2 regions of the Microbacterium sp. CH-015 genome follow, and region 1 is predicted to be linked to the other one. Evidence: predicted binding sites of a transcription regulator. Region 1 holds the regulator's gene; the other holds the start of a gene.

Evidence for each region. The regulator LexA, encoded in region 1, represses DNA repair genes until DNA is damaged. The targets are predictions, from matches to a motif close to TCGAACANNTGTTCGA.
Region 2: a site for LexA is predicted at 3,225-3,240, ahead of ACPYN4_RS14170 (Rv2578c family radical SAM protein). Genes of this name have one in related genera too.

Annotation. Positions count from the first base shown of each region.
Region 1 covers NZ_JBNAFJ010000001.1:539,743-555,494, reverse strand. Annotated here, with positions in the region: gene rplT (50S ribosomal protein L20) at 1-1, opposite strand, end outside; gene rpmI (50S ribosomal protein L35) at 32-226, opposite strand; gene infC (translation initiation factor IF-3) at 285-941, opposite strand; gene ACPYN4_RS02585 (DUF1844 domain-containing protein) at 1,173-1,568, shown strand; gene ACPYN4_RS02580 (SseB family protein) at 1,590-2,375, opposite strand; gene priA (bifunctional 1-(5-phosphoribosyl)-5-((5-phosphoribosylamino)methylideneamino)imidazole-4-carboxamide isomerase/phosphoribosylanthranilate isomerase PriA) at 2,359-3,105, opposite strand; gene hisH (imidazole glycerol phosphate synthase subunit HisH) at 3,171-3,827, opposite strand; gene hisB (imidazoleglycerol-phosphate dehydratase HisB) at 3,824-4,435, opposite strand; gene ACPYN4_RS02560 (histidinol-phosphate transaminase) at 4,495-5,613, opposite strand; gene ACPYN4_RS02555 (LysM peptidoglycan-binding domain-containing protein) at 5,627-6,007, opposite strand; gene lexA (transcriptional repressor LexA) at 6,285-6,950, shown strand; gene ACPYN4_RS02545 (hypothetical protein) at 7,020-7,217, shown strand; gene metE (5-methyltetrahydropteroyltriglutamate--homocysteine S-methyltransferase) at 7,443-9,770, opposite strand; gene ACPYN4_RS02535 (methylenetetrahydrofolate reductase) at 9,767-10,801, opposite strand; gene ACPYN4_RS02530 (S9 family peptidase) at 10,967-12,955, shown strand; gene hflX (GTPase HflX) at 12,987-14,510, opposite strand; gene ACPYN4_RS02520 (class I SAM-dependent methyltransferase) at 14,607-15,242, shown strand; gene dapF (diaminopimelate epimerase) at 15,299-15,752, opposite strand, start outside.
Region 2 covers NZ_JBNAFJ010000013.1:9,748-25,499, reverse strand. Annotated here, with positions in the region: gene ACPYN4_RS14180 (DEAD/DEAH box helicase) at 1-1,305, shown strand, start outside; gene ACPYN4_RS14175 (hypothetical protein) at 1,449-2,093, shown strand; gene ACPYN4_RS14170 (Rv2578c family radical SAM protein) at 2,131-3,216, opposite strand; gene ACPYN4_RS14165 (acyl-CoA dehydrogenase family protein) at 3,347-4,510, shown strand; gene ACPYN4_RS14160 (ECF transporter S component) at 4,628-5,194, opposite strand; gene ACPYN4_RS14155 (siderophore-interacting protein) at 5,194-6,075, opposite strand; gene ACPYN4_RS14150 (energy-coupling factor transporter transmembrane component T family protein) at 6,087-6,896, opposite strand; gene ACPYN4_RS14145 (ABC transporter ATP-binding protein) at 6,893-8,899, opposite strand; gene ACPYN4_RS14140 (ECF transporter S component) at 9,235-9,792, opposite strand; gene ACPYN4_RS14135 (pirin family protein) at 9,851-10,816, opposite strand; gene ACPYN4_RS14130 (GNAT family N-acetyltransferase) at 10,813-11,187, opposite strand; gene ACPYN4_RS14125 (carbon starvation CstA family protein) at 11,380-13,665, shown strand; gene ACPYN4_RS14120 (YbdD/YjiX family protein) at 13,678-13,962, shown strand; gene ACPYN4_RS14115 (sensor histidine kinase) at 14,003-15,262, shown strand; gene ACPYN4_RS14110 (LytR/AlgR family response regulator transcription factor) at 15,259-15,752, shown strand, end outside.

The DNA.
Region 1 (15,752 bases):
TTTCTTCTACTTCCTCACGTTGCGTCGGCGCTCAGATGCCGAGGAGCTTCTTGGCGACCTTGGCGTCGCCGGGAGCCAGGATCTTGTCGGCCGACAGGCGGCGGGTGCGCTTGGTCGGCTTGCCCTCGAAGTTGTGGCGGAGGTTCGCCTGCTGCTTCTTGATCTTTCCGCTACCGGTGACCTTGAAGCGCTTCTTGGCACCCGAGTGGGTCTTCTGCTTCGGCATGTCTCTATCCTTCGTTGTGGTTCCCGCGGGGCGGGAGTCTGTGGTGCCGGTGACGCTGCTATTCGGCAGCGGCGTCGTCGGCGGCGGGGGCGTCCGCGGTGACGGTCTTCGCCTGGCGCGCCGCCTCCTTGTTGGCAGCACGCTGCGCGTTCTGCTCGGTCTTGACCTCGGACTTGTTCTTGTGCGGTGCGATCACCATCACCATGTTGCGGCCGTCGATCGTAGGGTTGGACTCCACGGTGCCGAACTCGGCGACATCCTCCGCGAACTTGCGGAGCAGGCGCACACCCTGCTCGGGCCGGGACTGCTCACGGCCGCGGAAGAGGATCATGGCCTTGACCTTGTCGCCCGCCTGCAGGAAGCCCTCGGCGCGCTTGAGCTTCGTCGTGTAGTCGTGCGCCTCGATCTTCAGGCGGAAACGGACCTCCTTGAGGACCGTGTTGGCCTGATTGCGTCGCGCTTCCTTGGCCTTCTGGGCAGCCTCGTACTTGAACTTGCCGTAGTCCATGATCTTGACCACGGGAGGCTTCGAGTTGGGGGCGACTTCGACCAGGTCGAGGTCTGCTTCCTGAGCGAGGCGCAGTGCGGCCTCGATGCGGACGACACCGACCTGCTCACCGTTCGGCCCGACGAGGCGGACCTCGGGGACGCGGATGCGGTCGTTGGTGCGGGGATCGCTGATGCGGAACTCCTTAGTCGTACGGGTGGGTGCCACCGGGACACGGGAGGTGTCTCGGGCGGAAGAGTCTCACGTCCACCCCGCACGACGCGCACGTCGGCTTCGTCTGCACCCTGATCCCCGCCGCAAGCCGGCGTGGCTACCCCAACGAGCGGGGCGGAGTGCGTGACCCGGTAGCCTGGAGCGGCAAGCGCGGGTGGGATGTGATCCTCTTTCGATCCGGAGCAGAACACTCCGGCGCCCGCTCAGTCTAGCAGAGAGCAGCACGTGGACACGATCGACGCCCCCGACCCGCACGACGCCGAGCGCCTCGCCCGCTGGGAGGAGCAGGAGCGCGCCGCCGCGGCGGCCAGCCGCGACATCGCCGACGTCCCCGCTGTCGAGGTGATCACGACCGCCGCCGTGCACCTTATGAGCGCCGCCGCCGTGAAGACGGGACTCGCCGACGACCCCGACGCCCAGCTCGATCTGGATGAAGCACGCAAGCTCATCAACGCCCTCGCCGGACTCATCACCGCCGGCGCCCCCGAGATCAGCGACATGCACGCGCGGTCCCTCCGAGACGGCCTGCGTTCGCTGCAGCTGGCCTTCCGTGAGGCCTCCGTCATCCCGGACGAGATCGGCAAGGGTCCCGGCGAGAAGTGGACCGGCCCGGTCACCTGACCCCGCGGAGCGGGTCTGGGGTCAGGCGCGGACGAGTTTGACCGTGAGCGAGTCGACGAGCACGGCGATGCGATCGTCCGCCGCCCAGCGAGCGGCGAGCCGCTGCAGGATCGCGTCGAGCTCGCCCTGATCGAGCCCGTCGATCAGATGCAGCCGCACGACCAGCTCCGGGCCGCGCAGGCGCGCGTGCGGGTCGCCGGCCGCGACGGACAGATCGAGCACGCCCAGCTCACCGCCGATCGATTCCTGCAGCCCCGCGAAGACCTCCGGCGAGGCGTGCGCCGGCTCCCAGGGATGACCCTGCCCGATCGCCCAGACCGCGGGACGGCGCAACACGAACTCCGTGACCGATGCCGGGTCGATGACGATCAGATCGGTGTCATCGGCCGCGGCCGACAGCGCCGTGCGCACACCGTCGGCGGGCACCGGCCGCGCCTTCGGGTCCCACGCCGCCATCGCGGTCACCGAGGTGAACACCGGCAGGACCTTGCGCCCGTCGGGAGCGGCCACGGTCACGATCGACAGCTCCTGCGTCTTGTCGACCGGCAGCCCGTACGGTCCGACCTCCGGTTCGAGCGCCTGGCCGGCGCTCCCCGTCTCCGCCACGAGCGGGATCAGCAGCCGCGCCGTGCGGTAGGCCTCGACCACGGCGACGGCGTCGCCCTGGCCGGCGTGGAACGCGGTCAGTGCCGCCAGCAGCGCCGGGTCGGCCGAGCCGTCGTCGCCGGAATGGGGATTCGGCTCGAACGAACGCCCCTCCCAGGGGACTCCGGCCGAGTCGGCGGGGTGCTCAGCCTGCGGCGACATCCAGCGCCTCAGCCAGCGTGAACGCGCCGGCGTAGAGAGCCTTGCCCACGATGGCGCCCTCCACACCGAGCGGGACGAGCTCGCGCAGCGCCGCGATGTCGTCGAGGTTGGAGATGCCGCCGGAGGCGACGACGGGCTTCACGGTGCGTGAGGTCACTTCGCGCAGCAGGTCGAGGTTCGGGCCCTTCAACGTGCCGTCCTTGGTGACGTCGGTGACGACGTAACGGCTGCATCCGGCATCCTCCAGGCGCTCCAGCACCTGCCACAGGTCCCCGCCATCTCGGGTCCAGCCGCGGGCGGCGAGCGTCGTGCCGCGCACATCGAGCCCGACGGCGATGGCGTCGCCGTAGCGGCCGATGACGTCGGCGGCCCATTCCGGGTTCTCCAGCGCGGCGGTGCCGAGGTTGATGCGCGCGGCCCCGGACTCCAACGCCGCCTCCAGCGTCGCGTCGTCGCGGATGCCGCCGGACAGCTCCACCTGCACGCCCTTGAGCTGCTTGATGACCTTGCGCAGTACCGCCGCGTTGCTGCCGCGACCGAACGCGGCGTCGAGGTCGACGAGGTGCACCCACTGCGCGCCGTCACGGGCCCAGGTCAGCGCCGCCTCGACGGGGTCGCCGTAGCTCGTCTCGGTGCCGGCCTCACCCTGCGTCAGCCGCACCGCCTTTCCGTCGGCGACGTCGACAGCAGGCAACAGGATCAGTTCGGGGGTCGACGCGAAATCGTTCATGGCTCCAGTGGGTGGGTCATCTCCCCGCGTGTGCGGGTGCGGTGAATGCAAGACAAGGAGAGAGACTACCCGGCCGACGGCAACGCCGAGATCCAGTTGCCGAGCAGGCGGATGCCGGCGGCACCGCTCTTCTCGGGATGGAACTGCGTCGCCGACAGCGGTCCGTTCTCGACGGCCGCCAGGAACGGCGTGCCGTAATCGCACCAGGTCAGCACCGGCTCGCGGAACGGCCGCATGACCTCGAGTGACCAGTGCTGGGCGCCGTAGGAGTGCACGAAGTAGAAGCGCTCGTCGGCGATGCCGTCGAACAGCACCGAGCCCTCCCCCGCCCGGACGGTGTTCCACCCCATGTGCGGCAGCACGGGCGCATCGAGCTCGGTGACCGCGCCGGGCCATTCGCCGAGCCCCTCGGTCTCCTCACCGCGCTCGACCCCGTGCTCGAACAGCACCTGCATGCCGACGCAGATCCCGAGGACCGGACGCCCGCCGGCCAGCCGCCGTTCGATCGCCTCGTCGCCGCGGCTCGCGCGCAGCGCCTCCATGACGGCGCGGAACGCACCCACGCCGGGGACGACGAGACCCGCGGCATCCTGGATCAGTCCCCGATCCGCCGTCAGCCGGGCGTCCGCGCCGGCCGCCGCGAGCGCCTTGACGGCGGAGTGGACGTTGCCCGACCCGTAGTCCAGCACCGCGACGAGGGGCCGCGTGGCAGCGTCGGTCACAGCGCGCCCTTCGTGCTGGGAACGCCCTGCACCAGCGGGTCGAGCGCCTTCGCCTGCCGGAACGCCCGCGCGAACGCCTTGTATTCGGCCTCGGCGATGTGGTGCGGATCGCGACCGCCGAGCACCGTGACGTGGACCGTGAGGCCGCCGTTGAAGGCCAGCGCCTCGAACGTGTGCCGCACGAGCGATCCGGTGAAGTGTCCGCCGATGAGATGGTGCTCGTAGCCGACGGGCTCGCCGGTGTGGACGAGATAGGGGCGCCCGCTGATGTCGACGACGGCCTGCGCCAGCGCCTCGTCCAGCGGCACGAGCGCGTCGCCGTAGCGCGAGATGCCGCTCTTGTCCCCCAGCGCCTGCCGGATCGCCTGTCCCAGTACGATCGCGACGTCCTCGACGGTGTGGTGTGCGTCGATGTCGGTGTCGCCGGACGCGCGCACCGTGAGATCGGTCAGCGAGTGCTTCGCGAACGCCGTCAGCAGGTGGTCGAAGAACGGCACCGTGGTGTCGCTGTGGCTCTGACCGGTGCCGTCGAGGTCGAGCTCGAGTTCGACCGTCGATTCGCTCGTCGCGCGGCGGATCGCCGCCGTCCGGGACGCAGGAGTGCTCATGCCGCGAGTCTATCGGCGCCGTGCGCCGCGCCGACGTCGGCCGGATGCCGCGACGCGGGCTACGCGCGGCCGGCGTCGCCGATCGACGCGAGCGCGTCGAGGAACGCTGTCGACTCCGCTTCAGTGCCGGCCGTGACCCGCAGGCTGTGCGCGATGCCGACATCGCGGATCAGCACGCCCCGGTCGTACAGCGCTTGCCAGGTCGCCGCAGGGTCGGCGACACCGGAGAACAGCACGAAGTTCGTCCAGCTCTCGTAGGGCGTGTAGCCCAGCGCGGCGAGCGTCGCGGAGATGCGATCGCGCTGCGCGACGATGTCGTCGACCATCGCGAGCATGGCCGGCGCGTGACGCAGTGCCGCGACAGCGGCCGCCTGAGTGAGCGCGCTGAGGTGGTAGGGCAGGCGGACGAGGCGCAGGGCGTCGATCACGGCGGGGTCGGCGGCGAGGTAGCCCACGCGCGCGCCGGCGAAAGCGAACGCCTTGCTCATCGTGCGCGAGACGACGAGCCGCTCCCGGCCCGGCAACAGCGTCAGGGCCGAGCGGGAGTCGCGGGGCGCGAACTCCTGGTACGCCTCGTCGACGATCACGATGCCGTCGGTCGCGTCGTACACCGCTTCGATGACGTCGAGCCCGAGCGGGGTGCCGGTCGGATTGTTCGGCGCGCACAGGAACACGACGTCGGGCCGAGCCTGCGCGACCTGCGCGGCGGCGTCCTCGGGGGCGAGCGTGTAGTCCACCCCGCGCGTGCCGGACACGTACGATGCGCCGGTCGCACGGGTCAGCAGCGGATACATGGAGTAGGTCGGGGCGAACCCGAACGCGGTGCGTCCCGGGCCGGCGAACGCCTGCAGCAGGTGCTGCAGCACCTCGTTGGAACCATTGGCCGCCCAGATCTGATCGGGGGCGAGACCGTGACCGAGGTAATCGGCGAAGCCCTCGCGCAGCGCGGTGAACTCGCGGTCCGGGTAGCGGTTGACCTCGCGCAGCGCGCGCGCGATGCCGTCGAGGATGTCGTCGGCGACCTCCTCTGGGACGGGGTGGGTGTTCTCGTTGACGTTCAGCGCGACCGGCAGCGGCGCCTGCGGCGCACCGTATGGCGTGAGACCGCGGAGGTCGGGACGGAGGAGGTTCTCCAGCGAGGAGGGGAGGTCTTCGAGACGGGCGCTCACCCTGACCATCGTAGAGGGCGGGTCAGCGTGCGGCGCTGTACTCCAGCGGGATCGCGATGGTCTCGCCGGCGTCGAGGCTGCCCGACGGCAGGGCGTTCAGCCGCATGATCGCATCGACGACGTCGCGCGGGTCCGCCTGCGGCGCGACGCTCTCGGCGATCGACCACAAGGTGTCGCCGGGCATGACGGTGACCTTCTCGAATGCGGCGCCTGCGCCGCTGTCGGACGTGGCGAGTGCGCCACCGCCGGAGATGATCGCGATGCTGAGGGCGACGATCGCCGGCACCGATGCGAGGAAGGCCAGGACCCGGCGACCGCGACGCGTCAGCCGCAGTCGCGTCGCGGGTGCGGCGCCGAGCACGGCGCGGCGGGGCGAAGCGCCGAGGATGTCGATCGTGGTCATGGGTTCCTCCTCAAGGACGGATGCCTGCGGATGTTAGAGATTCGCACCCGGCTCTCGGCCGGGAGAGTCGGATGCGAATCTCTGTACCGAAGCTATCTTCGATATAATCTGATTGTCAAGCCCTTCCCGGATCGGAGATGGATCGAACGCGACACGCGTGGCGCTGCGAGCGGAGACCTCCGGAACCGGATACGGTTTCGACAAGATGACCCCATCACCAACCTCCGACATTCGAAGGCGACGCCTTCCGGAGGCCGCGATCGAAGGAGCGCGCGACATGGCCGACAAGCCCCAGACCCGCCGACGCAAGAGCCTGAGCGACAAGCAGCTGAAGATCCTCGAGGTGATCCAGGCCTCCATCGCGCGGCACGGCTATCCGCCCAGCATGCGCGAGATCGGTGACGCCGTCGGACTGAAGTCGCTCTCCAGCGTCACCCACCAGCTGAATCAGCTCGAGCTGAGCGGCTACCTGCGCCGCGACGCCGGCAAGACGCGCGCGATGGAGGTCCTCATCGACCTGCCGGGCTCGGCAGCCGAGAACCCCGCCGACATGACGCCGGCCCTCGGCGACGCGGCGCTCGTACCGCTCGTCGGACGCATCGCCGCCGGCGTCCCCATCACCGCCGACCAGCAGGTCGAGGAGATCTTCCCGCTTCCCCGCCAGCTCGTGGGCAAGGGCGACCTGTTCATGCTGAAGGTCAGCGGCGACTCGATGATCGACGCGGCCATCTGCGACGGCGACTGGGTCGTGGTGCGTTCGCAGCCGAACGCCGACAACGGCGACATCGTCGCCGCCATGCTCGACGGCGAGGCGACCGTGAAGACCTTCCGCCAGCGCGACGGTCACACCTGGCTCCTCCCCCGCAACAGCGCGTTCGAGCCGATCCTCGGCGACGACGCCGTCGTGCTCGGCAAGGTCGTCGCCGTGCTCCGCGCCGTCTGAGTCACCCGTCGAGGTTGAGGTCCGGAGCACTCCGCCTGCCGCGGGCCGTGCGCGCGCCACAATGTCGCCATGACCGACAGCCCCGAACTCGCCGCGCGCCTGGCCGAACTCGAAGCCGAGAACGCGCAGCTGCGTGCGGCATCCGGCGTCGCCGCCGCACCTGCCGCGCGTCCGTCCCGCGGCCGCTGGCGCGCCGCCGTCTCGGCCCTGTGCATCGTGATCGCCGCCATCCTCGTCCCGGTGTCGATCGCCACCGCCTGGCGCTGACACTGCTCAAGCAGCCGGCCGCTGCGGGCCTGGAGAACCTCGTCCACGGCGCGGTGACCCGGGTCGTGACCTCCGACGCGTTCGCCGACGTGTGGGCGACGGCGACGCGCGCCGGCCACCGAGCCCTCACCGCACCTCGTGCTCGTCGTCTCCCTCATCGTGTGGTGGCTCGTCGAGGTGCTGCAGCGACGCCCGGAGGACGTCGCAGCCGCCGCGTGGTGAGACTCAGCCGATGGGCTGCAACTCGCCGCGCACCCGGTCCGCGGCTGTCACGAGGTTCCGCAGCGACGCCACCGTCTCGTCGTACCCCCGCGTCTTCAGGCCGCAGTCGGGGTTGACCCACACCTGTCGCAGCGGCAGTTCAGCGGCGGCGCGACGCAGCAGGGACTCGATCTCCGCGCTGCTCGGCACGCGCGGAGAGTGGATGTCGTAGACGCCGGGACCGATGCCCGCCGCGAAGCCCGACGCGGCGATGTCGCCGATCACCTCACCACGGCTGCGCGCCGCCTCGATCGACGTGACGTCGGCATCCAGCGCGGCGATCGCCTCGATGACGACACCGAACTCCGAGTAGCAGAGATGAGTGTGGATCTGCGTCGGCGCTGCCGCCCCCGCCGTCGCGATGCGGAAGGCGCGTACCGACCAGTCGAGGTACGACGCCTGATCGGCGCGGCGCAGCGGCAGCAGCTCGCGGAGGGCGGGCTCGTCGACCTGGATGATCCGGATGCCGGCGTCTTCGAGGTCCGCGATCTCATCCCGAAGGGCGAGCGCGACCTGGTTCGCCGTGTCGGCGAGCGGCTGGTCGTCGCGGACGAATGACCACGCCAGGATCGTGACGGGGCCGGTCAGCATCCCCTTGACGTGCTTGTCCGACAGGGACTGCGCGAAGCGCGCCCAGTCGACCGTGATCGGCGCCGGCCGTGCGACGTCGCCCCACAGGATCGACGGGCGCGTGGCCCGCGACCCGTATGACTGCACCCAGCCGTGCTGCGTCACGGCGAAGCCGTCGAGGTGCTCGGCGAAGTACTGCACCATGTCGTTGCGCTCCGCCTCGCCGTGCACGAGCACGTCCAGCCCGAGGTCCTCCTGCAGCGCGACCACCCGCGCGATCTCGTCACGCAGGAACTGCGCGTACTCGACAGCGGTGAGCTCGCCGCGGCCGTGCGCGGCGCGGGCGCGGCGGATGTCGCCCGTCTGCGGGAAGGAGCCGATCGTCGTGGTCGGCAGGACGGGAAGTCCCAGCGACTGCTGCGCGGCGGCCCGCAGCTCGAGGTCGCCGCGCTCCGCGTCGGCAGGCGTCAGCGCGGCGGCACGGCTCCGCACCGCCCCGTCCCGCACGCCCGGCGCGCTGCGACGGTCAGCGAGCGCGGCCGCGGCGTCGGCGATGTCGGCCGCGATCGCCGCGGGCCCATCGGTGAGTCCACGGGCGAGCGTGACGACCTGCGCGACCTTCTGGTCGGCGAACGCGAGCCAGGATGCCAGACGCGCATCCAGCGCGGTCTCGTCGGCGACGTCGTGCGGCACGTGCTGCAGCGATGTGGACGTCCCGGCCGCGACGCCCGCCGCGCCGAGACCGGCCAGCGAGGCCAGGCGCTCGGCTGCGGCACCCAGGTCGCCGCGCCAGATGTTGCGACCGTCGATCACACCGCCGACGAGCATCTTGCCCGCCAGCCCCGGTACCGCCGTCGGGACGCCACCGCGGTGCAGGTCGATCGCGAGCGCCTCGACCGGCGCTGCGCCGAGCGCGCGCCATGCCTCAGGTGTGAGCGGACCGTAGCCGGCGGCGACGAGGATGGCGGGGCGCTCCGTCGCCGCCCCGAGCACGGCGTAGGCGCGCGCGGCCACGGCGGCGAGAGAGGCGGCATCCACATCAAGGCTCTCGCTCACGAGGGCGTGCTCGTCGAGCTGCACCCACTCGGCGCCCGCCCGGCGGAGTGCCGCGAGCAGGTCGGCGTACACCGGCAGCAGGTCATCGAGCCGGTCGAGCGGCGCGAACCCTGCGGGAGCCGCGTCTGAGGGCTTGGCCAGCGCGAGCAGGGTGACCGGGCCGACGATCACGGGCCGCACCGTCACGCCGTCGGCGCGCGCCTCGGCGACCTGCCGGGCGAACCGATCGCTGGAGAGCCGGAAGTCGGTCTCGGGGCCGATCTCGGGGACGAGGTAGTGGTAGTTCGTGTCGAACCATTTGGTCATCTCCAGCGGCGCAGCCTCACCGAGACCGCGCGCCGCCGCGAAGTATGCCGCCAGCGGAATCGACCCGTCGGCAGCCCGCAGCGCGCCGAACCGCTCCGGCAGCGCGCCGACGGTGAGGGCGGCGTCGAGCACCTGGTCGTAGAAGGAGAACGACTCCGGAATCGCCGAGTCGCCGCGGCCGAGCCCGAGGGTGGCGAGGCGCTCCCGCGTCGCGCGGCGCAACTCGGCGGTGACGCGGTCGAGCTCGGCCTCGTCGATCTCCCCGGCCCAGTGCTGCTCGAGGGCACGCTTGAGCTCGCGGCGCCGTCCGATGCGGGGGTAGCCGAGGATGGTGCCGGCGGGGAAGGCGGGAGTGGTCATGCGAGGGTCTCCTGTTCGATGAGGCCGGCGGCGCGCAGCACCGCCAGCACGGTCTCGTGATTGTTGAAGGCGTAGAGATGGATGCCGGGCGCGCCGCCGTCCAGGACGGCGCGTGCGAGGTCCGCCGCGTGCGCGATCCCGACGGCGCGCTGCGCCGCGGCATCCGTCGCCGTCTCCAGCGCCTCCCCGAGGTCGTCCGGCCGCGGATCACCGGTGAGTTCCAGCACGCGACGCAGGCGCGCCGGGGAGGTGATCGGCATGATGCCGGGGACGATCGGGATGCGCACCCCCGCGGCGCGGGCACGCGCGACGAAGGCGAGGTACTCGTCGGCGTGGAAGAACAGCTGCGTGATCGCCGACGTGGCGCCCGCGGCCTGCTTCGCCAGCAGCGCATCGATGTCCTCGAAACGGTGACGCGAGCGCGGATGCCCGTTCGGGAATGCGGCCACGGCGATCTCGACGCGGGGCGCCGGCTGCACCCGCGCGGCGCCGGGCACCCCGGGGATCTCCTGCTCGCGGTACGGCGAGCACTCCGCCTGCACCCGGTCGATGAGCTGCACCAGCTGCGCGGCCGACTCGAGGTCGCCGAGATAGATGTCCTCCTCGGCGGTACCGGCCGGCGGATCCCCCCGTAAGGCGAGGAAACGCGTGATCCCGGCGTCGAGGAACTCGCGGATGACCGCGGTCGCGTCGGCATAGGTGCTGCCGACGCAGGTCAGGTGGGCGACGGGCGGCACGGCGGTCTCGCGGAGGATGTGGGTGAGGACCGCGAGGGATCGGTCGGTCGTCGAGCCGCCCGCGCCGAACGTCACCGAGATGAATCGGGGACCGGCGTCGGCGAGCACCCGGATGGTCTCGTAGAGGGCGGGAAGGCCCGCGGCGGTGCGCGGCGGGTAGATCTCGAACGAGAACGGCGCGGCGGCGGCCGGCACGGGCGTATCGGGGGACGTCTCGGGGAGGGACATCGTCGCGCGGGTCATCGTCGCTCTCGGGTCAGGGTCGGTCAGCCGGTCGGCCGCGGATGCGCGCACACGTGCGCTCGTCGCGGGCGGGTGCCGGGCTCGGCTGTCGCTCCTGCCCGGTCGGTGCCGGGCGCGTGCCCGCAGCTGCGGGCGTCGATGCGTCCACTGTAGGGGCGTGCGATGGCCGCGCGCGCTGTATGACGGCAGATGTCATCTCGCCGGTAGCGTGGCCGGATGACCGCTGCGCACCCCGACCGCCCCGAGACGTCCGAGACCCCCGCGCTCCCGGCCCTCCCCTACGGCAGCTGGCCGTCGCCGCTGACGGCGGAGTGGGCCTCGGCGGCGTCGCCGCGGCTGGAGGGCGCGGCCTTCGTCGGCGACGAGATCTGGTGGGGGCAGTCGGTCCCCGCCGAGGGCGGCCGCACCGCGGTGTTCCGCCGCGCGCTGACGGCGACGGCAACCGCGATCGAGACCGTGCTGCCGACCCCGTGGAGCGCCCGGTCGGCGGTGCACGACTACGGCGGCGGCGCGTGGGCCGCGACGGACGACGGCCGTCTCTTCTTCGTCGAGAAGAGCGACCAGCAGGTCTGGCGGCTGCTCCCCGGTGGCGCGCCGCAGCCGCTCACGGCGGACCCTGCCCACCGCTACGGCGGCCTCCGCTGGGGTGCGGGCACCCTCCTCGCGGTGCGCGAACGCGCCACCGGTGCCGACGCGGCCGGCGACGTGACGGCGGCGGCCGGGACCGACGCCGCGACGCGTGCGATCGTGGCGATCGACGTCGCGACCGGCGACGTGCGGACGCTCGCGACGGGAACCGATTTCCTCGCCCAGCCGGCTCTGTCTCCCGACGGCGCGCTGCTGGCGTGGATCGGGTGGGACGACCCCGACATGCCGTGGGATCACAGCCGGCTGCGCATCGCCCGGATCGACGGTGACACCCCCGCCGCCCCCGTCGACGTCGCGGGCGGCTCCGGCGCGGTCCTGCAGCCGGAGTGGCGTGACGAGCGCACCCTCGTCTTCCTCGACGACACCACCGGTTTCTGGAACCCGTGGCAGGTGAGCGCGGATGCCGGCATCCCGCCGATCCCTCTCGCACCCGCCGACGCGGACACCGGCGGACCGCTGTGGTCGCTGGGCATGCGCTGGTACGGCGTCCTCGAGGGCGGACGGATCCTCGCCGTCCGCAGCGACGGCTCCGACCGCCTCGTGCTCATCGGTCCCACGGGCGACGTGAGCCCCGTCGCGCTGCCGGCGACCGGGGACCTCCTCATCGAGGCGGTGCGCGGTCACCAGGCGCTCGTCTCGGGGACGGCGCCCGAGACGACGGGCATCTGGCTCATCGACGCGGATGCCGGGACCGCCCGACAGATCGTTGGCGCGTCCCTGGGGATCAAGCGCGCGTGGCTGCCGCGCACGGCGCCGCTGACGGTGTCCGGGTCTTCCGGCGACGTGCACGCCTTCGTCCATCCCCCGGCAAGCCCGGTGGCGCGCGGCGCGGACGGCGAGCGCCCGCCGTACCTCGTGCTCGCCCACGGCGGCCCCACCGGGCGCGCGACGGGCGTTGCCGACAGCCGCGTGCTGTTCTTCACGAGCCGCGGCATCGGGGTCCTGGAGGTGAACTACGGCGGCTCGACCGGATACGGGCGCGCCTATCGCGAGCGGCTTCGCGGGCAGTGGGGCGTGGTGGATGTCGCGGACGTCGCCGCCGCGGCATCCGGCCTCGCGGCGACCGGTGCCGCCGATCCCGCCCGCCTCGCGATCAAGGGCGGCTCGGCGGGCGGCTGGACCGTGCTCGCGGCGCTCGCCCGCACCGATGTGTTCGCCGCCGGGATCTCCCGCTACGGCGTCGGCGACGCCCGTGCGCTGGCCGCGGCATCCCACGGCTTCGAGGCGCACTACCTCGACGGTCTCATCGGGCCGCTGCCCGAGACCGAGGAGGTCTACCGGGAGCGGTCGCCGCTGACCCACATCGAGGGGTTCGACGTGCCGGTGCTCCTGCTGCAGGGCTCCGACGACCCCGTCGTCCCGCCGTCGCAGGCCGAAGCCATCCGCGACGCGCTCGCCGCGCACGGCGTGCCGCACGCCTACGTCCGCTACGAGGGCGAGGGCCACGGCTTCCGGCGTGCCGAGACGATCGTGCACGCTCTGGAGACCGAACTCGCCTTCCTGGGACAGGTCTTCGGGTTCGAGACCCCCGGCATCCCTCCGATCACGCTGACCTGAGCACCGCCTTTGCGGCCTCTTGCCGGTCGCGTCAGACGGCGTACGGGGCGAGCTCGGCGGCCAGGCGCTCGGAGACGTGCGCGTGCACGGCGGTGCCGCCCTCTTCGTGGCTGGTCGAGACGATGTGCGCGCTCTCGTGCATCGCGTTGATGAGGTCGCCGCGGTCGTACGGCACGAGTGCGCGCACCTCGACCGCCGGCAACGGCAGCGCCGCCTCGATCGCGGCCCGCAGCTGCTCTATGCCCTCACCGGTGCGAGACGACACGAACAGCGCACCGGGCTCAAGTCCGCGCAACACCAGTCGGGTGTCGTCGTCGACGAGATCGGCCTTGTTGAACACGACGATCTCGCGCGTCGACCGCGCCCCGACGTCGCCCATGACGTCGCGGACCGTCGCCAGCTGCGCGGCCGGATCGGGGTGCGATCCGTCGACCACGTGGACGAGAACGTCGGCGTCGCCGACCTCCTCCAGGGTGGAGCGGAACGCTTCCACCAGCTGGTGCGGCAGGTTGCGGACGAAGCCGACGGTGTCGGTGAGCGTGTACACGCGTCCGTCGGCGGCCTCGGCGCGGCGCACCGTCGCGTCGAGCGTCGCGAACAGTGCGTTCTCGACGAGCACGCCGGCGCTGGTCAGCCGGTTGAGCAGGCTCGACTTGCCCGCGTTGGTGTAGCCGGCGATCGCGACCGACGGGATCGTGTTGCGCTTGCGCTCGCTGCGCTTGGCCTCACGGGCGGGCGCGAAGTCACGCAGCTGCTTGCGCAGCTGCGCCATCTTGGTGCGGATGCGGCGGCGGTCCAGCTCGATCTTCGTCTCACCGGGTCCGCGCGATCCCATACCGGCGCCGCCGGCGCCGACCTGTCCACCGGCCTGACGGCTCATCGACTCACCCCAGCCGCGCAGGCGCGGCAGCAGGTATTCGAGCTGAGCGAGCTCGACCTGGGCCTTGCCCTCGCGGCTCTTGGCGTGCTGACTGAAGATGTCGAGGATGACGGTGGTTCGGTCGATCACCTTGACCTTGACGACGTCCTCCAGCGCACGTCGCTGGCTGGGGGCGAGCTCGGTGTCGGCGATGACGGTGTCGGCGCCCACGGCGGCGACGAGGTCCCGCAGCTCGGCGGCCTTGCCGCGGCCGATGTAGGTGGCGGGGTCGGGATGCGGGCGCCGCTGCAGCACGCCGTCGAGCACGACCGAGCCGGCCGTCTCGGCGAGCGCGGCGAGCTCGCGCAGCGAGTTCTCGGCGTCCTCGTGCGAGCCCTGCGGGTAGACGCCCACGAGCACGACGTTCTCCAGCCGCAGCTGCCGGTACTCGACCTCGGTGACGTCCTCGAGCTCGGTGGACAGCCCCGGAACGCGTCGCAGCGCCGCGCGTTCCTCGCGATCCCACTGCTCGCCGTCCGTGTCGCCGTAGGCGACGGTGGCGGCATCCTGCAGCGCCTGAGCGGCTCCGAAGACATGCACGCCCGACCGCGCCTCGGCGCGCGCGAGCACCCGGTCGACCGGGTCGACGGGCGTGTCGTCGGCGTCACGCATGTCGGTGTCGGTGGTGTCTGTCATGAGTTCCTTCCAGGTCAGCCTTGCAGTCTATCCGCTGTGGCCGGTGGTGGCGGGGCCGCGAACACGCGACCCGGCGGCTCCGGTACGCTCGCATCCATGGGGAGCGACCACTACTTCAGCGCCTCCCCGTCCAGCGCCGAGAACCTCCGTCGCATCCGGGTGACCCTCGGCGGCCGCAGCGGCGAGGTCACGACCGCGGGCGGGGTGTTCAGCCCCGGTCACGTCGACACCGGCACTGCCGTGCTGCTCGCCAACACGCCTCCGCCGCCGCCGGGCGGTCATCTGCTGGATCTCGGCTGCGGATGGGGCCCGATCGCGCTGAGCCTCGCCGTGCAGTCGCCGCACGCGACAGTGTGGGCCGTGGATGTGAACGAGCGGGCGCTGGACCTCGTGCGCCGCAACGCCGCCGAATGGGGCGTCGACAACATCAACGCCGTGCTGCCCGACGATGTTCCCGACAGCGTGCGCCTGCGCAGCATCCGCTCCAATCCGCCCATCCGCGTCGGCAAGCACGAACTGCACGGCCTGCTCGAACGGTGGATCCCGCGCCTGGACGAGCGCGGCGACGCGTGGCTGGTGGTGCAGCGCAATCTCGGCTCCGATTCGCTGCAGCGGTGGCTCGCCGCGACGTTCGACGACGGGTACTCGGTCGCCCGCGCCGCCACCGGCCGCGGATTCCGCGTGCTCAAGGTGCGTCGCCACGACGCGCCCGCCGACCCGACACCCGCGTAGCGCGCCGAAACCCGCGTCCGGTCGCGCGCCGCGGCGGCGCGGTCAGACGAGCGCGGTCAGGCGAGCGCGACCTCGCCGGAGAACACCAGGGTCGCGGGGCCCGACAGCAGCACGTGATCGCCGTCCGCACCCCTGGCGACGCGGACGCCCAGCGTTCCGCCCGGCACCTCGACGCTCCAGCGATCCGGCGCACCGGCGCCCGCCCAGTGCCGCACGGCGAGGGCGGATGCCGCGACCCCCGTGCCGCAGGACAGGGTCTCGCCCACGCCGCGCTCGAAGACGCGCATGCGGATCGTGCCGACGCCCGCCTGCACGAGAGGCTCCGCCGGGACGACGAACTCGATGTTGGCGCCGGCGGCGGGCAGCGGATGCAGCTGCGGCTGCACCGTGAGGTCGAGGTCATCGAGTTCGGCGACGCTGGAGAGCGCCACCACGACGTGAGGGTTGCCGACATCGATCCCCTGCCCGGGGCGGGCGACGTCGAGGCCGCGGGCGCGGACGACGACCTCG
Region 2 (15,752 bases), on a different contig from region 1:
GGTGGCAACCGGTCGGACTGGAAGCAGGACGAGAAGGATGCCGCACGTCGCGCCGCGTACGAGCAGCACGCCGACACGGTCCACGAGAAGCTGCAGGCCGAGGCCGTTCAGGCCGAGGCGGTCGCCGATGTGACGTTCGCGAGCCTCGGGCTCGGCGACAACATCGTGCGCGTGCTGAGCGATCTCGGCGCGGCGTCCCCGTTCCCGATCCAGGCAGCGACGGTCGTTCCGATCCTCGAGGGCAAGGACGTGCTCGCGCGCGGGCGCACCGGATCGGGCAAGACGATCGCCTTCGGCGCGCCGCTCGTGGAGTCGATCCTCCGCAGCCAGGCCGGCAAGCGGCGCGAATTCGGCCGCAGCCCCAAGGCCCTGATCCTCGCGCCGACGCGCGAGCTTGCGCTGCAGATCGACCGCACGATCCAGCCGATCGCCCGGAGCGTCGGCCTCTTCACGACCCAGATCTACGGCGGCGTGCCCCAGGCGCGCCAGGTCGGCGCGCTGAAGAAGGGTGTCGACATCATCATCGGCACCCCGGGCCGCATCGAGGACCTGCAGAACCAGGGCAAGCTCGACCTCTCCGAGATCCGCATCGTCGTGCTCGACGAGGCCGACCACATGAGCGAGCTGGGCTTCCTCGAGCCGATGCAGCGGATCCTGCGCCTGGTCGAAGACGGCGCCCAGAAGCTGCTGTTCTCGGCGACGCTCGACCGCGAGGTCGCCGCGCTCGTGGACGAGTTCCTCGTCGACCCGGCCGTGTACGAGGTGGCCGGAGAGGACCAGGACTCCGGCACGATCGACCACCGCGTGCTCGTGATCGACCACCGCGACAAGGCCGAGATCCTGACGAGCCTCGTCGACCGCGACGGCAAGACGCTCGTCTTCGCGCGCACCCGCGCCTACGCCGAGATGCTCGCCGAGCAGTTCGACGACGCCGGCATCCACGCCGTCGCTCTCCACGGCGACCTCAATCAGGCCAAGCGCACGCGCAACCTGGAGCGGCTGACGTCGGGGCGCGTGAATGTGCTGGTCGCAACGGATGTCGCGGCGCGCGGCATCCACGTCGACGACATCGACCTCGTGATCCAGGCCGATGCCCCCGACGAGTACAAGACGTACCTGCACCGCTCCGGCCGCACCGGGCGCGCCGGCCGCAGCGGCACCGTCGTGACGCTCATCACCCGCCAGCGTCGCCGTCGCATGACCGAAATGCTGGAGCGCGCCGAGATCGACGCGCCGTTCGAAGAGGCCCGCATCGGCGACGACGTGCTCGAGGAGCTGTCGGGACGTCAGGTGGTCCCGGCGTAGCAGCGGTTCGTCGGGGTCTCACGCAGGGGCCGGATGCCGAGAGGCTGCGCGTCGGAACGGGACGAGCGGCCGAGGGTACCCGAGCCCCTGCGGAATCCGCAGGGGGTCGTCTGCGGTGCGGCGGCGTCCGTAGGGTCGGGCGCATGCGACTCCGATATCGACATCGAACCACCGCATCGCTGACGCTCGCCGCCGCTGTGCTGACGGCATCCCTCACCGGCTGCACCGGCCCGCAGTCCTCACCGACCGGCGAGCCCACGCCGACGGAGACCGTGACGGTCACGGCGTCGCCGTCCCCCGCGGCGCTGGTCATCCCCGATTGCGGGCAGCTCGTCCCCATCGAATCCGTCCGGCAGGTCGAGCGGTGGAGCGAGGTCATTCTGATCCAGACGATGGAGGGCACGGCGCTCGCCGGCAACCTGCCGGGTCCCCTCGCACGGGATGCGGCGAGCCGCGCGCAGCAGAACCGAGGGTGCCTGTTGGGCGTGCCGCAGTCGGATTCTGCCGTCGGCGTGTACACCCTCGACATCGACGCCCCGACACGGGACAACCTCATCGACGCGCTGCGCGCGGACGGCGGGTACGCCGAGTCGGAGATCGACGGGGCGCCGTCCTTCGCCATCGCGACGGACGAGGGGCTCGGGGGCACGACCGTCTCCTACACGTTCGTGGGCGACGCGTGGCTCATCCTCCGGGGCAGCCTCATCGATTCCGAGACGGCCGCACACGTCGCAGCGCCGGCCGTCGCGGAGCTGCGTGCGGCCAATCCGGGCCTCGACGACCGCTGACACGCGCGGTGCGCCCGACGGCGCATCCGACCGAGCGTCAGAACAGCCGGGCGGGTGCGAGGGTCGCCGCCGCGGCGGACGCGCGGGCGCCGCGCGCTGTCGTCCGCACCGGGCCAGGTCGGGCGGGTCGCGTCTCGACCTCTTCCTCGGCACCCCCGCCCAGCCGGTGCCTCCGCAGCAGCGGGCGCACTCGCGCGGCGAGCCACTTCCGATAGCCGGCCGGTGCGTAGACCGACGCACCAGGGTAGAGCCCGCGATACGCGGGCACGAGTTCGGGGTGCTCGCGCTCCAGCCAGGTCCAGAACCACTCGCGCGCGCCTGGCCGCAGATGCAGCGCCCCGTAGACGACGCGCACGGCGCCGGATGCCGCGATGCGCGCGAGCGCGTCGTCGAGCACCGCGGTCAAATCGGTCAGGTGGGGCACGATCGGCATGAGGAAGACGGTCACCGGGAACCCGGCATCCGTCGCCGCGCGCACGGTGTCCAGGCGCGCCTGGAACGTGGGGGCGCCGGCCTCGAGGGTCTGGCGCAGCGCCTCGTCCGGCATGGCGATCGACATCGCGATCGAGACCGGAACGCGCGACGCAGCATTCTGCAGCTGCGGCAGGTCGCGCCGCAGCAGCGTCCCCTTCGTGAGGATCGAGAACGGCGTGCGGCTGTCGGCCAGCGCGTCGATGATCCCGGGCATGAGCCGATAGCGGCCTTCGGCGCGCTGGTACGGGTCGGTGTTGGTCCCGAGGGCGACCGACTCGCGCGACCAGCTCGGCGCCGCGAGCTCGCGCCGCAGCACGTCGGCGACGTTGACCTTCACGACGATCTGGCTGTCGAAGTCGCGCCCCGCGTCGAGGTCGAGGTAGGTGTGCGTGTTCCGAGCGAAGCAGTAGGCGCAGGCGTGACTGCAGCCCCGGTACGGGTTGACGGTCCAGTCGAACGGCATCGCGGAGGCGCCGGGCACGTGGTTCAGGGCGGACTTCGCGTGGACCTCGTGGAAGGTCATTCCGGCGAACTCGGGCGTCGTGACGGTGCGCACGTGACCCGTCATCGCTCGCAGACCGGCCATCGAATCCAGACCGGGCAGGGCCGCGGCATCCACGCCATCGATCATTTGTCCCTGCCACCGCATACGAAAAGTAGAACATAAATACGATGGGGACGACAATCCCCGCCGCGTGACGCCGCGTGAAACCGAGTACCATTGCTGCTGGGATTGCATCCCACATCTTCGACACTCGACGACGAGAGGCAGGCGCAGCATGGAGCGCGAGATCTACGACGAGGACCACGAGGCGTTCCGCGACGTCGTCAAGGAGTTCCTCAAGCGCTACGCGACCGAGGAGAAGCGCAAGCAGTGGGAGGCGGACGGCGAGATCGACCGCGCCACCATGCTCGCCGCCGGTGAGGCCGGCATCATCGGACTGTCCGTGCCGGAGGAGTTCGGCGGCGCCGGGATGCTGCAGGACTACCGCTTCCGCGCGATCGTGCTCGAGGAGACGATCGGCGCCGGACAGGGCTCGCTCGCCGGCGCGTTCGGCATTCAGGACGACCTCGCCGTGCCGTACATCGTGCACATGGGCACGCAGGAGCAGAAGGAGAAGTGGCTGCCCGGAATGGCGACCGGCGAGATCCTCGGCGCGCTCGCGATGACCGAGCCGGGCGCCGGGTCCGACCTCCGAGGCATCAAGACGACCGCCAAGAAGGTCGACGGCGGCTACCTCGTCAACGGTGCCAAGACCTTCATCTCCAGCGGCAAGACCGCCGACATGGTCGTCACGTTCGTGAAGACCGGCGAGGGCAACCGGCCGGACGCCTTCAGCCTCCTCATCCTCGAAGACGGCATGGAGGGCTTCGACCACAGCAAGAAGCTCGAGAAGATGGGCTTCCACGGCTGGGACACCGCCGAGCTCAGCTTCACCGACGTCTTCGTCCCCGACGCGAACCTCATCGGCGGCAAGGAGGGCATGGGCTTCATCCAGCTCATGATGAACCTGCCCCTGGAGCGCCTCTCGATCGGTGTCGCCGCTGCCGCCGCCGGTGAGGCGGCCTTCGTCTGGACGCGCGACTACGTGCTCAGCCGCGAGGCGTTCGGCGAGCGCATCGCCGACTTCCAGAACACCCGCTTCCGCCTGGCCGACATGGCCACCACCGTCGACGTCATGTGGGCCTACAACGACCGCGCGATGTTGCTCTACAAGGACAAGAAGCTGACGGCCGAAGAAGCGGCGAAGGTCAAGTTCTGGTCGACCGACCGCGAGGCGGAACTCCTCGACGTCGGCGTGCAGCTGCACGGCGGCTACGGCTACATCACCGAGTACCCCATCGCCCGCGCCTACCTCGACGCCCGCGTACACCGCATCTACGGCGGCACGAACGAGATCATGCGCGATCTCGTCTCGCGTCAGATCGTCGGCAAGAAGTAGCTCGCGACGCCGGATGCCGCGACCGCCCCGCCGGGCGGGCGCGGCATCCGGCGTTTCGCGTTCGGAAAGCAGGCCGGATCGACCGAAACGGGCGTTGCGGCATCCGGATCGGCCGGTTCAGCCTGCTTTTGCGACGTCGGCGGGCCGCCGCCGGGCGAGACGCGCGACGCCCGCGGCGCGCAGCCGGTCGGCGATGACGAGGCCGAGGGCCACCGCCCCGAACTCCGACGCGACCAGGACGACGACGTAGAGCGCGACGACCCACCCCTGGAACGCCTGCATGTCCGCGGCCGTGACGGTCCAGACGGAGTAGAACGCCGCCAGCAGCGTGGCGCCCACGAGATACAGCCACCGCGACCAGCGCCGGTACAGCGTGACCAGGAACGGCAGCTCGATGAACGCGGCGAACATCACGTTCGTGACGACGATGGCCGCGCCCGTCGTCGACAGCGGGGTGGCCACGAGGCCGGAGATCAGACCGGTCAACAGGGCCGCGCCGGGGCGCTCGATCAACCGCATCGCGACGACGAACCCGATGACCCACGCACCGGCGACGATCGCGGAGACGGGTGGCATGGTCGCGTAGGTCGCCGTCGAGAAGGCCGTCGCCGGGATGATCAGCAGGCCGGTCGCCACGCCGATCGCGGCGCAGGTCAACAGGTACGCCGTCGTCACCTTGCCCATCAGTGCGCTCCGCCGACGGCGGCCTGAGCCTGCTGCGACTTGGGGGCGGGCGACGCCGCCCCCACGCGCCAGTAGCCGACGAAGCTGATCCGGTCCTTGTCGACGCCCTGCGCGACGAGGTGGCGGCGCGCGGCGGTGGGAAGGGACTGCTCGCCGACGATGAAGCAGTGCGCGTCGGATGCCGGTGTCTCGAGCTGCTGCAGCGTCTCCAGCGCGAGGGAGCCGGGCTTCGCCGCGGCATCGCGCACCAGCCACCGCACCTCGACGCCCGCCGGCGCCGGGAATTCCAGCACGTCGTCCGCCGACGGCGCCTCGATCAGCGCGACTCCGGTGGCCGAGTCCGGCAGCGACGCGCAGATGCCGGCCACCGCGGGCGCACCCGTCTCGTCGGCCACCAGCAGCACGCTCTCGACGCCGCGCTGCGGATTGAAGCCGAGACCCTCGTCGATCACGACGACAGACTCGCCCGGCACCGCGGCATCCGCCCACCGCGATGCGGGACCGGCCGTCGGACCCGAGGCGTGCAGCACGAAGTCCACATCGATCTCCGGGCCGCCGCTCGGACCGGACGCGCGGTACGCGCGCACCGTGTAGTTGCGCATGACGGGGCGGACGCCGTCGGGGATCCGGAGGTACTTGAGGTACCCGAAGATCTTGTTCGCCTTCGCGGGGATGCGCTCGAGCCCCTCATCGCCGCCCTCGCCGCTGTGTGGCAGGAAGATGCGGAACCACTGGTCGTAGCCCATCGGCGTGAAGCGCGCGATCTCGCCGCCGCCGAGCGTGATGCGCATCCAGTGCGGCGTGAGGCGCTCGGTGCGCACCACCTGCAGGTGGATGAGTTCCTGCGATGCGGGCTTCACGAGGCTGGAGAAGCGGGCCATGGGGTGTCCCTTCAGAGCGTCCAGGGGAAGAAGGCGATGAGGATGCCGGCGCTCAGCGCCCAGAACGCGATCACGAACGCGGTGTCGCGGCGGCGCCAGGGCACGAGGTGGCGCTCGGTGCGGTCGGGGTGCGCGCCGAAGGCGCGGGCATCCATCGCGAGGGCGACGCGCTCGGCGTGGCGGATCGCCCCGGCCAGCAGCGGCACGATGTAGCCCCACCACCGGGCGAGCGCCGCGAACGGGCCGCGCCCGCCGTGCGATCCGCGGACGCGATGCGCCTGCCGGATCACCTCGAGCTCGTACCCGAACCGCGGCACGAAGCGGAACGCCGCCAGCGCGGTGTAGCCGATGCGGTACGGCACGCGCAGCTGCTGCACCATCGCGCGGACGATGTCGGGGCCGGTGCTGGTCAGACCGGCGATGAGCGCCAGCGCGATGATCGCGGCCAGGCGTACGCCGGTGGCCATGCCGATGAGCAGGGTACCGCCGTACAGCGACCAGCCGCCCACCTGCAGGATCGTGACGGCGGTGTCGACCCGCGAGGCGTCGATCCACACCGCCATGCTCGCGCCGATCAGCGCGGCCCCGGCGGGGAGCGCGACGAGCAGCAGCAGCGCGAGGCGCCCGGTGAGGCGGGCGCCCGCCAGCAGCACGACGTAGGCCAGCGCGAGAAACGCCAGCGGCGTCGCGATGTCGCGGACGAACACGAGCAGGATCATCGCCGGGACGGGCGCGGCGAACTTGGCGAGCGGATTCAGGCCGTAGAGGAACCGGCCGGCCGGCGCCTCGACCGCCCACGGGTCGACCACCGCGGCCGTCACGACGCCACCTCCCCGGTGGGCGTGCGGGCGGCGGCAGGGCCGTGGTCGGGCGCGGACGGGTGATCGGGTGCGGACGGCAGGTCTCCCAGGCGGACGACGCCCGCGAGCGACGGATGCCGGCGGAGGCCGGCGAACGCGCGACGCAGCGGCGGCTGCCGCAGTCCCGCGGCGCGCAGCAGTGCATCGTCGGCGAAGACGGCGGAAGTTTCGGCATCCGCCACGATGCGACCATCGCCGACGACGATCGTGCGGTGCGCGTACTCGGTGACCAGCTGCATGTCGTGGGTCACGACGAGGATGGTGGTGCCGGCCCCGCTGAGCTCGCGGAGGAGGTGCATGAGCTCGTCGGCGCGCGCCCGGTCCTGTCCGAACGTCGGCTCGTCGAGGGCGAGCACGGGAGCCCCCGCGACGAGCGCCGTGCCGACGGACAGTCGCCGTTTCTGCCCGCCGGACAGGAGGAACGGGTGCACGTCGGCCTTGCCCTCGAGGCCGAACCGGCGCAGGACGTCGAACGCGTGCTCGCGCACCTCGGGCTCGGGCAGCCGCTGCAGCCGCAGGCCGTGGGCGAGTTCGTCGTACACGGTGTGCGCGATGAACTGATGCTCGGGGTTCTGGAAGACGAACCCGATGCGGCGCGACAGCGTGCGCAGGTCGGTGCGTGCGACATCGACGCCGTCGACCGTGACCTGGCCGCGCGGCACCCGCACGACGCCCGCGATCGACTGCAGCAGGGTCGTCTTGCCCGCGCCGTTCGCGCCGACGATCGCGACGAACTGCCCGGCGGGCACGTCGAGGTCGATGCCGTGCAGGATCTCGGCGCGCCCGCGGCGGGTGCGCAGGCCGGTGACCCGGATGATCGGTTCCGAAAGCAGGCTGGATTGCGCATTCGGGCCGGGCTGCGGGGCAGAAGTGTCGATCCGGCCTGCTTTTGGAACGGAAAGGGCGGATGCCGGGGTGCTGGATGCGGCGGATCCGGGAGCCGGGGTGCTGGCTGCGGCGGCTGCGGCAGATCCGGGGGCCGCGGATGCCGGGGATGCCGGGGCGCCGGATGCCTGCGTGCTTGCGGCGGATGCGGCGGATCCGGGGGCCGCGGGAGCCGGGGCCGCCGCGGCCTCGAGGGCGGCGTGCAGCTCGGCGGGCTCCAGCGGCAGCGGATCCAGCGTCCAGCCGGCGGCGCGCAGGCGCAGCGCGGCGATCGTCGACACCGGCAGCCATACCCCCATGGCGTGCAGCTCCTCGGCGCGGGCGCGCAGGACGGCGTCGACGGTCCCGTCGGCGTACGTGCGGCCGTCGTGGTCGAGCACGACGACGCGGTCGGTGATGCCGACGACGGCGTCGAGGTTGTGCTCCACGAGCAGGATCGCCCGGTCGCCCGCGGCGACGAGCTCGCCGAGCGCGGCGTACACCTCCTCGATTCCCTGCGGGTCGAGATTGGCCGTCGGCTCGTCGAGCACCAGCAGCGGTGAGCCCATCGCGAGCGCACAGGCGATCGCGAGTCGCTGCTTGCCGCCGCCGGACAGCCGGTCGGGGTTCTCGTGGCGCCGGTCCCACAGCCCGACGCGGCGCAGGGCGTCTTCGGTGCGGGCCAGCACCTCGTCCACCGGAAGGCGCAGGTTCTCCGGCCCGAAGGCGACCTCGTCGAGAAGTGTCCCCGTCACGAGTTGCGCGTCGGGGTCCTGGAACACCATCCCGACGTGCGTGCTGAGCTCCGACACCGGCGTCGTGGCCGCGTCGCGTCCGTCCACGAGCACCGTCCCGGTCACGGTGGCCGGCACGGCGTGCGGGATCAGCCCGTTCAGCGCCAGCGCGAGCGTCGACTTGCCGGCGCCGCTGGGGCCCAGCAGGAGCACGACCTCGCCGCGGGAGACCTGGAACGACGCGGATGCCGGGGCCGCGGCATCCGCCCCGTCGTGACGGATGCCGAGGTCGTCGACGCGCAGCAGCGGTGTCGGCGTCGTGGCGGGGTCGGCCGTGACGGCCGCTCCGGGGACGGCAGAGGTCACGGGAAGTCCCAGCGGTCAGAACAGAGGAGTCACCTTAGGTTAGCTGAGCCTAAGTTCCGCGCCAACACTGCGCCGTCGACCCCGCCCGCCTTGCCGCCTTGGCCGCCCTGGCCGCCCCGGCACCCTCGACGCCCTCGGCGCCCCGATCCCGGCGCCCCGCCCCGATCCCGGCGCCCCGCCCTGACGGATTCCGAGGAGACGACGGATGCCGAGGAGCGAACCCCGGCATCCGGTCCTCGGAATGCGGCTTTCTCCTCGGAATCCGGCGCCCACGCCGCTACGCCCACGCCGCCGACGACCCGGCGCCCGACCCGGCGCCGCACCGCCCGCCGGCGTCAGCGCGCGGCGGTCTGCCGGGCGACGCCCGCCCGCCGCAGCGAGGCGCCGATGCCGAGGCCCAGCGCCGTCCACGCCACGGGGCCGAGCACCGACAGGATGAGGTAGGCCACCTGCGCCCACGGCGCGAACGCGCTCAGATGCGCCGCGAAGAACACCGCGACGGCGACGATGACGCCGATGATCACGGCGGAGATGAAGAAGCGCCACGGCCCCCAGGCGCGGTAGCGGGTGAGGGCGGCCACGCCCTCCTGGATCGCGCCGAACAGCAGCGCCGTGCCGATGAACCGCAGCGCCCACGCCGGGTTGAACGCCGTCGCGACGAGCGCCGCGAGCACGTGGGTCAGGATCGCGACGAGCGGCATCCGCAGCACTTCCTGCGCGACGATGCCCGGCAGCACGTGCGCGCCGAGGACGAAGCCGTAGGCGATGGCCAGCGGCGAGGCGAGGATGAGCGGCGTGAGGATGCCGGCGATGCCGCCGACGATTCCGGTTGCGACCCCGATCGCCGCGCACACGAGCAGCACGCGCGTCGAGAGGAGCGTGTGTCGGGCCACCCCTCCAGCGTAGCCGTCCGCCTCCGCCGGTCCGGCCGTGAAAACCCGTCCGCGCGGGTCAGCCCCGCCGCCGGCGCTGCGTGAGGCGCACGGCGGGCAGCGGCGGAGCGGGGATGCGCTCGGCGCCGTGACCGACCACGTGACCGAACCGCGGCGCGCCGGCCTCCCAGTCCTCGCGCGCGGCGACGATCTCCTCGTGGGTGCGGCCGACGAAGTTCCACCACATGACGATGTCCGCCTCGAACGGCTCGCCGCCGAGGACGAACAGGGTGCTCTCGCGCTCGGCGCGGACCTCGATCTCATCGCGACGGATGCCGAGATACAGCAGGCTCTGGTCGGCCAGCGTCACCGGTTCAGGGGTCGACACGATCGGTGCGCCGTCGACCCCGACGAGGGCGTACTCCCACGCCGGTTCCAGCGGCAGGAGCACCCGCCCTCCGGCGGGGATGCGCACCTCGGCCCCCGCGATCGGCGTGTACATCGCGGCGGGTGAGGTCGCCCCGGCGAACGCGCCCACGACGACCGTCGCGGTGGCGCCGTCGCCGAGCTCGACCACGGGGAGATCCTCGTGCCGCTCGAAGGCGGGCGCCCCGTGGCGCCGCGTCTCGGGCAGAGCGACCCACAGCTGCAGGGCGTCCAACGCCACGGCATCCTCGCCGACGGAGTACTCCGAGTGCGCGATGCCCGCCCCGCTGGTCATGAGGTTCAGCGCCCCGCGCCGGACGAGGACGTCGCTGCCGAGGACGTCGCGGTGCCGGACCTCGCCGACGAAGGGCCACGTCACGGTCTGCAGGCCGATGTGCGGATGCGGCTCGACCCGCATCTTCGCGACCTGCGGCCCGAACCGGTCGAGGAAGCACCAGGCGCCCACCATCGGCAGCTCCCGCTGCGGGAGACTGCGGTGCACCTCCATCGCCCGGACGCCGCCGAGCGGCACCTCGCGCGCCTCCAACAGCAGCGCCCGCGGGCCGTCGCAGGCCTCCTGCCGGAGGGCGTCCTCGGGCCCCGCGTCGAGTCTCGTCATCCCCGCATGGTCCCGACGCCCTCGTCGCCGGGCAGCCGATCCTCCAGCGGTGCGGCGTCGGCGGTCTCGACGTCGCGCGGACGCCACCGGACCTCCAGGCCCGGGACCTCGTGCTTCTGCAGGTACTTCACGACGAACGGGCACACCGGCACGACGGCTTCGCCGCGCGCGGCGACATCGGCCATCGCTCCGCCGACGAGGGTCGAGCCGAGGCCCCGGCCCCCGAACGCCGGGTCGATCTCGGTGTGCGGGAAGACGAGCCTGCCCTCGGCATCCGCCTCGAATTCGGTGAACCCTGCCACCGTGTCGTCGACGATCACCTCGTACCGGTGCTTGTCGTCGTTGCGGACGATGCGGACCTCGTCGGCCATGTCGGCTCCCTCCGTCGGTGTGTGTGTCCAACGTAAGCGCGCGGGCTTCTGTTCCGCCAGGGAGGGAGGTGCGGATGCCGCTTGTCGCGCCATCGGCGCCGTTCGTCGCATCGTGCGCACTCCGCCCCGACACCCGGACGTCGTCCTTCTTACCCTGGTGCGGCGCGATGATGCGCCCTGTGAGGAGATCCGATGAGTGCACCTTCATCACGCCGCGGTTCCGCCGTGGCCGACGACCCCGAGATCGTCACCGACCCGTCCCTTCCCCCCGTCGCCGTCACCGACGAGCAGGAGCGCGAGGCCAGCCGCTGGACCTGGCCGAAGATCGTCCTGTGGGTGGCGATCGCGCTGCTCGGCGGCCTCGCGTGGGTCATGCTCGCCGTCGTGCGCGGCGAGACCGTCAACGCGATCTGGTTCGTCTTCGCGGCCGTCTGCACCTACCTGATCGGCTACCGGTTCTACTCGAAGGTCATCGAGCGCTACATCACGCGCCCCGACGACCGGCGGGCGACTCCGGCCGAGGTCCGCTCGGACGGCAAGGACTACGTCCCCACCGACCGCCGGGTGCTGTACGGCCACCACTTCGCCGCCATCGCCGGCGCCGGACCCCTCGTCGGCCCCGTCCTCGCGGCGCAGATGGGATACCTCCCCGGCACGATCTGGATCATCGTCGGCGTCGTGCTCGCCGGCGCGGTGCAGGACTACACGGTGCTGTTCTTCTCGATGCGCCGCGGCGGCCGCACGATCGGCCAGATGGCCCGTCAGGAGCTCGGCCGGATCGGCGGCACGGCCGCGATCATCGCGTCGCTGCTCATCATGCTGATCATCGTCGCGATCCTCGCGCTCGTCGTGGTCAACGCCCTGGGCGAGAGCCCGTGGGGTGTGTTCTCGGTCGCGATGACGATCCCGATCGCCCTGTTCATGGGCGTGTACCTGCGTTACCTGCGCCCCGGCAAGGTCACCGAGGTCTCGCTCATCGGCTTCGTCCTGCTGATGTTCGCGATCGTCGGCGGCGGCTGGGTCGCCGGCACCGAATGGGGCCAGGCGATCTTCCACCTCGACCGCACCACGATCGCCGTCGGCATCATCATCTACGGCTTCATCGCCGCGGTGCTGCCGGTGTGGCTGCTGCTCGCCCCCCGCGACTACCTGTCGACGTTCATGAAGATCGGCGTCATCGTCATGCTCGCCGGCGCCATCGTGCTGGTGCGGCCGGAGATCTCCGTGCCCGCCGTCACGATCTTCGGCGAGAACGGCCTGGGCCCGGTGTTCGCCGGACCGCTCTTCCCGTTCCTGTTCGTGACGATCGCCTGCGGCGCTCTGTCGGGCTTCCACGCGCTGATCGCCTCGGGCACCACCCCGAAGCTCATCGAGAAGGAGAAGCAGACCCGCTTCATCGGGTACGGCGGCATGCTCATGGAGTCGTTCGTCGCGATCATGGCGCTCGTCGCGGCCGTGTCGATCGACCAGGGCATCTACTTCGCGATGAACGCCTCGGCCGCCGCGACCGGCGGCACCGTCGAGGGCGCCGTCGCGTTCGTGAACTCGCTGGGCCTGACCGGAGTGCATCTCACCCCCGAGATGCTCACGACCACGGCCGCCAACGTCGGCGAGGAATCGATCGTCTCGCGAACCGGCGGCGCGCCCACGCTCGCCCTCGGACTCGCGCACATCATGCACCAGTTCCTCGGCGGAACCGCCCTGATGGCGTTCTGGTACCACTTCGCCATCATGTTCGAGGCGCTGTTCATCCTGACCGCGGTGGATGCCGGGACGCGCGTCGCGCGCTTCATGCTGCAGGACTCGATCGGCGCCTGGGTGCCGAAGTTCCGTGACGTGACGTGGCGGCCGGGCGTCTGGATCTGCACCGCCATCATGGTGGCCGGCTGGGGCACGATCCTCATCCTCGGCGTCACCGACCCGCTCGGCGGCATCAACACCTTCTTCCCGCTGTTCGGCATCGCCAACCAGCTGCTCGCCGCGATCGCGCTCGCCGTGGTCATGGCGATCGTGGCCAAGCGAGGTCCGAGCTACGTGAAGTGGCTGTGGATCATCGCCGTGCCGATGGTGTTCACCGCCGTCATCACGATCACGGCATCCGCCTACAAGATCTTCTCGCCGGTCCCGGCGATCGGATACTGGGCGAACAACGCGAAGTACCGCGCAGCGCAGGCGGCCGGCGACGGCTCGCTCGGCACGCCCGAGGTCGTGAACGCCGTCATCCGCAACACCGCGGTCCAGGGCACGCTGTCGATCATCTTCGTGATGCTCGCGATCATCGTGATCATCGCGGCGTCGGTCGTGACGATCAAGGCGATCCTCGCCGGCGGCGGCGAGAACACCGAGGACGTCCCCGTGCCCTCGCGCCGCTACGCGCCGGCCGGGCTCATCCCGACCAAGCCCGAGCGCGAGCTCGAGAAGCAGTGGGAGCCGATCCTCGCCGAGGAGCGGCGCGAGCTCGCCCACCGCGGGCACTGAGGGGCGGCGGGCGTGGCTAACTCCTTCGATCTGCACACCGATGCGGCCGATCCGGCCGGATCCGGGCCTGTGCGCACCCGATCGAAGGAGTTCGCCACACGGCTCGGCGCGCACCTCACGCGGGCTGCCCGCGGCATCCGCTGGTACATGACGAGCCTGATGGGCGACAGCGCCTACGCGACGTACGTCGCCCATCAGGCTCGCCACCACCCCGGCGCGCCGGTGCCCACCGAGCGCGAGTTCTGGCGGCAGCGGATGGACGATCAGGACCGCAACCCCGGCGCGTGGTGCTGCTGAGGGCCGATGCCCGCGGCAGGGGACTGCTTAGGCTGGCACCGTGACCGATGCCGTCGTCCTCGCCGCCGTGCTCGGCGTCGCGGGCGGCGCCGGCCTCGTCATCCTGCTGCTGCTGGCGCGGCGGCTCGGCCGCGGCGGCGCTGACCTCGGCAGCGACGCCGAGCAGGCCGCCCACCGCGCGCTGCACGAGGCGGGTCTGGCCGCGGTGCATCTGCGGGGCGGGCTCGGCGCCGATGACGTCGGCCGGGCGGCACGACACCTCCGCACTCTACTGGGATCGGCCGCCGTCGCCCTCGTGCAGGACGGACGGGTGGTCGCCGCCGACGGTCCGGTGGACGAAGCCGCCGCCCGCCGGGTCGCGGCGCGCGTCGTGGAGACCGGCCGGCGGCAGGTCCTCCGCGCCGGCGAGGCCGCGGGCGCCGGCGGCGCGGACGGGGATGGCGCGGGCGTCCCGGGCGGGGGCGGTCCCGGCGCGGGCGGTCCCGGCGCGGGGGATGCTGCGGCCGCCCCGATCGTCGTCGACGGCGCGCTCGCGGGCGTCCTCGTCGCCTTCGCCGCCCCGGTGCGCGCCGCCCTCGTCCGCGCGGTGGCCGAGGTCGCCGACTGGTGCGCCGCCCAACTCGCGCTCGGCGAGCTCGACGCCTCGCGCACCGCGCTCGCCGAGGCGGAGCTGCGCGCCCTGCGGGCACAGATCTCGCCGCACTTCATCTACAACGCGCTCACCGCGATCGCCTCGTTCATCACGACCGACCCGGCCCGCGCCCGCGAGCTGGTGCTCGAATTCGCGGACTTCACGCGCTACTCCTTCCGCCGCCAGGGCGAGTTCACGACGCTCGCCGAGGAGCTGCGCAGCATCCACTCCTATCTCGAGCTGGAGCGCTCCCGCTTCGGCGATCGCCTTGCCGTGACGCTGCGGATCGCGCCCGAGACGCTGTCGACGGTGATCCCGTTCCTGTCGGTGCAGCCGATCGTCGAGAACGCCGTGCGACACGGGCTCGAGCCCGGGGAGCGCGGCGGCGGCATCCGCATCGAGGCGCGCGACGACGCGACGCACACCGAGATCACCGTAGAGGACGACGGCGTCGGCATGGATCCGGAGCAGCTGCGAGCGCTGCTGAACACGGATGCCGACGGCGCGCACGTCGGCATCCGCAATGTCGACACGCGGCTGCGGCAGCTGTATGGCCCCGGCGGCGGACTCGTCGTGGAGACCAACACCGGAGCGGGGACGCTCGTGCGGATGCGGATCCCGAAGTCGCAGCCGCAGCACGCGCTCGACACGGCGGGAGCCGGCGCATGATCGACGTGCTCATCGCGGACGACGAGGCGCCGGCCCTGGCGGAGCTCGCGCATCTGCTGCGGGCCGATCCGCGCATCGGCGACATCGTGCAGGCTCGCTCGGGCGCCGACGCGCTGCGGCACCTGGCCGAGCGGGCCGTGGCGGTCGCGTTCCTCGACATCCACATGCCAGGGCTCGACGGCTTCGCGCTCGCCGCCGCGATGAGGGGACTGGCGGCACCGCCGGCGATCGTGTTCGTCACGGCCGATGACGCGCGCGCCGTCGACGCGTTCGAGGTGCGCGCCGTGGACTACCTGCTGAAGCCCGTGCGCGCCGAGCGGCTGCGCCGTGCCGTCGACCGGGCCATCGAGCTGGCGGGGACCGGCGCCGACGGCGACGATGAGCTGCTGCCGGTCACCGTCGGCCAGGCGGTCCGGTTCGTCCGCCGCCGCGATGTGCGCTGGGTGCACGCGCAGGGGGACTACTCCCGGCTGCACACCGACGACGGTGC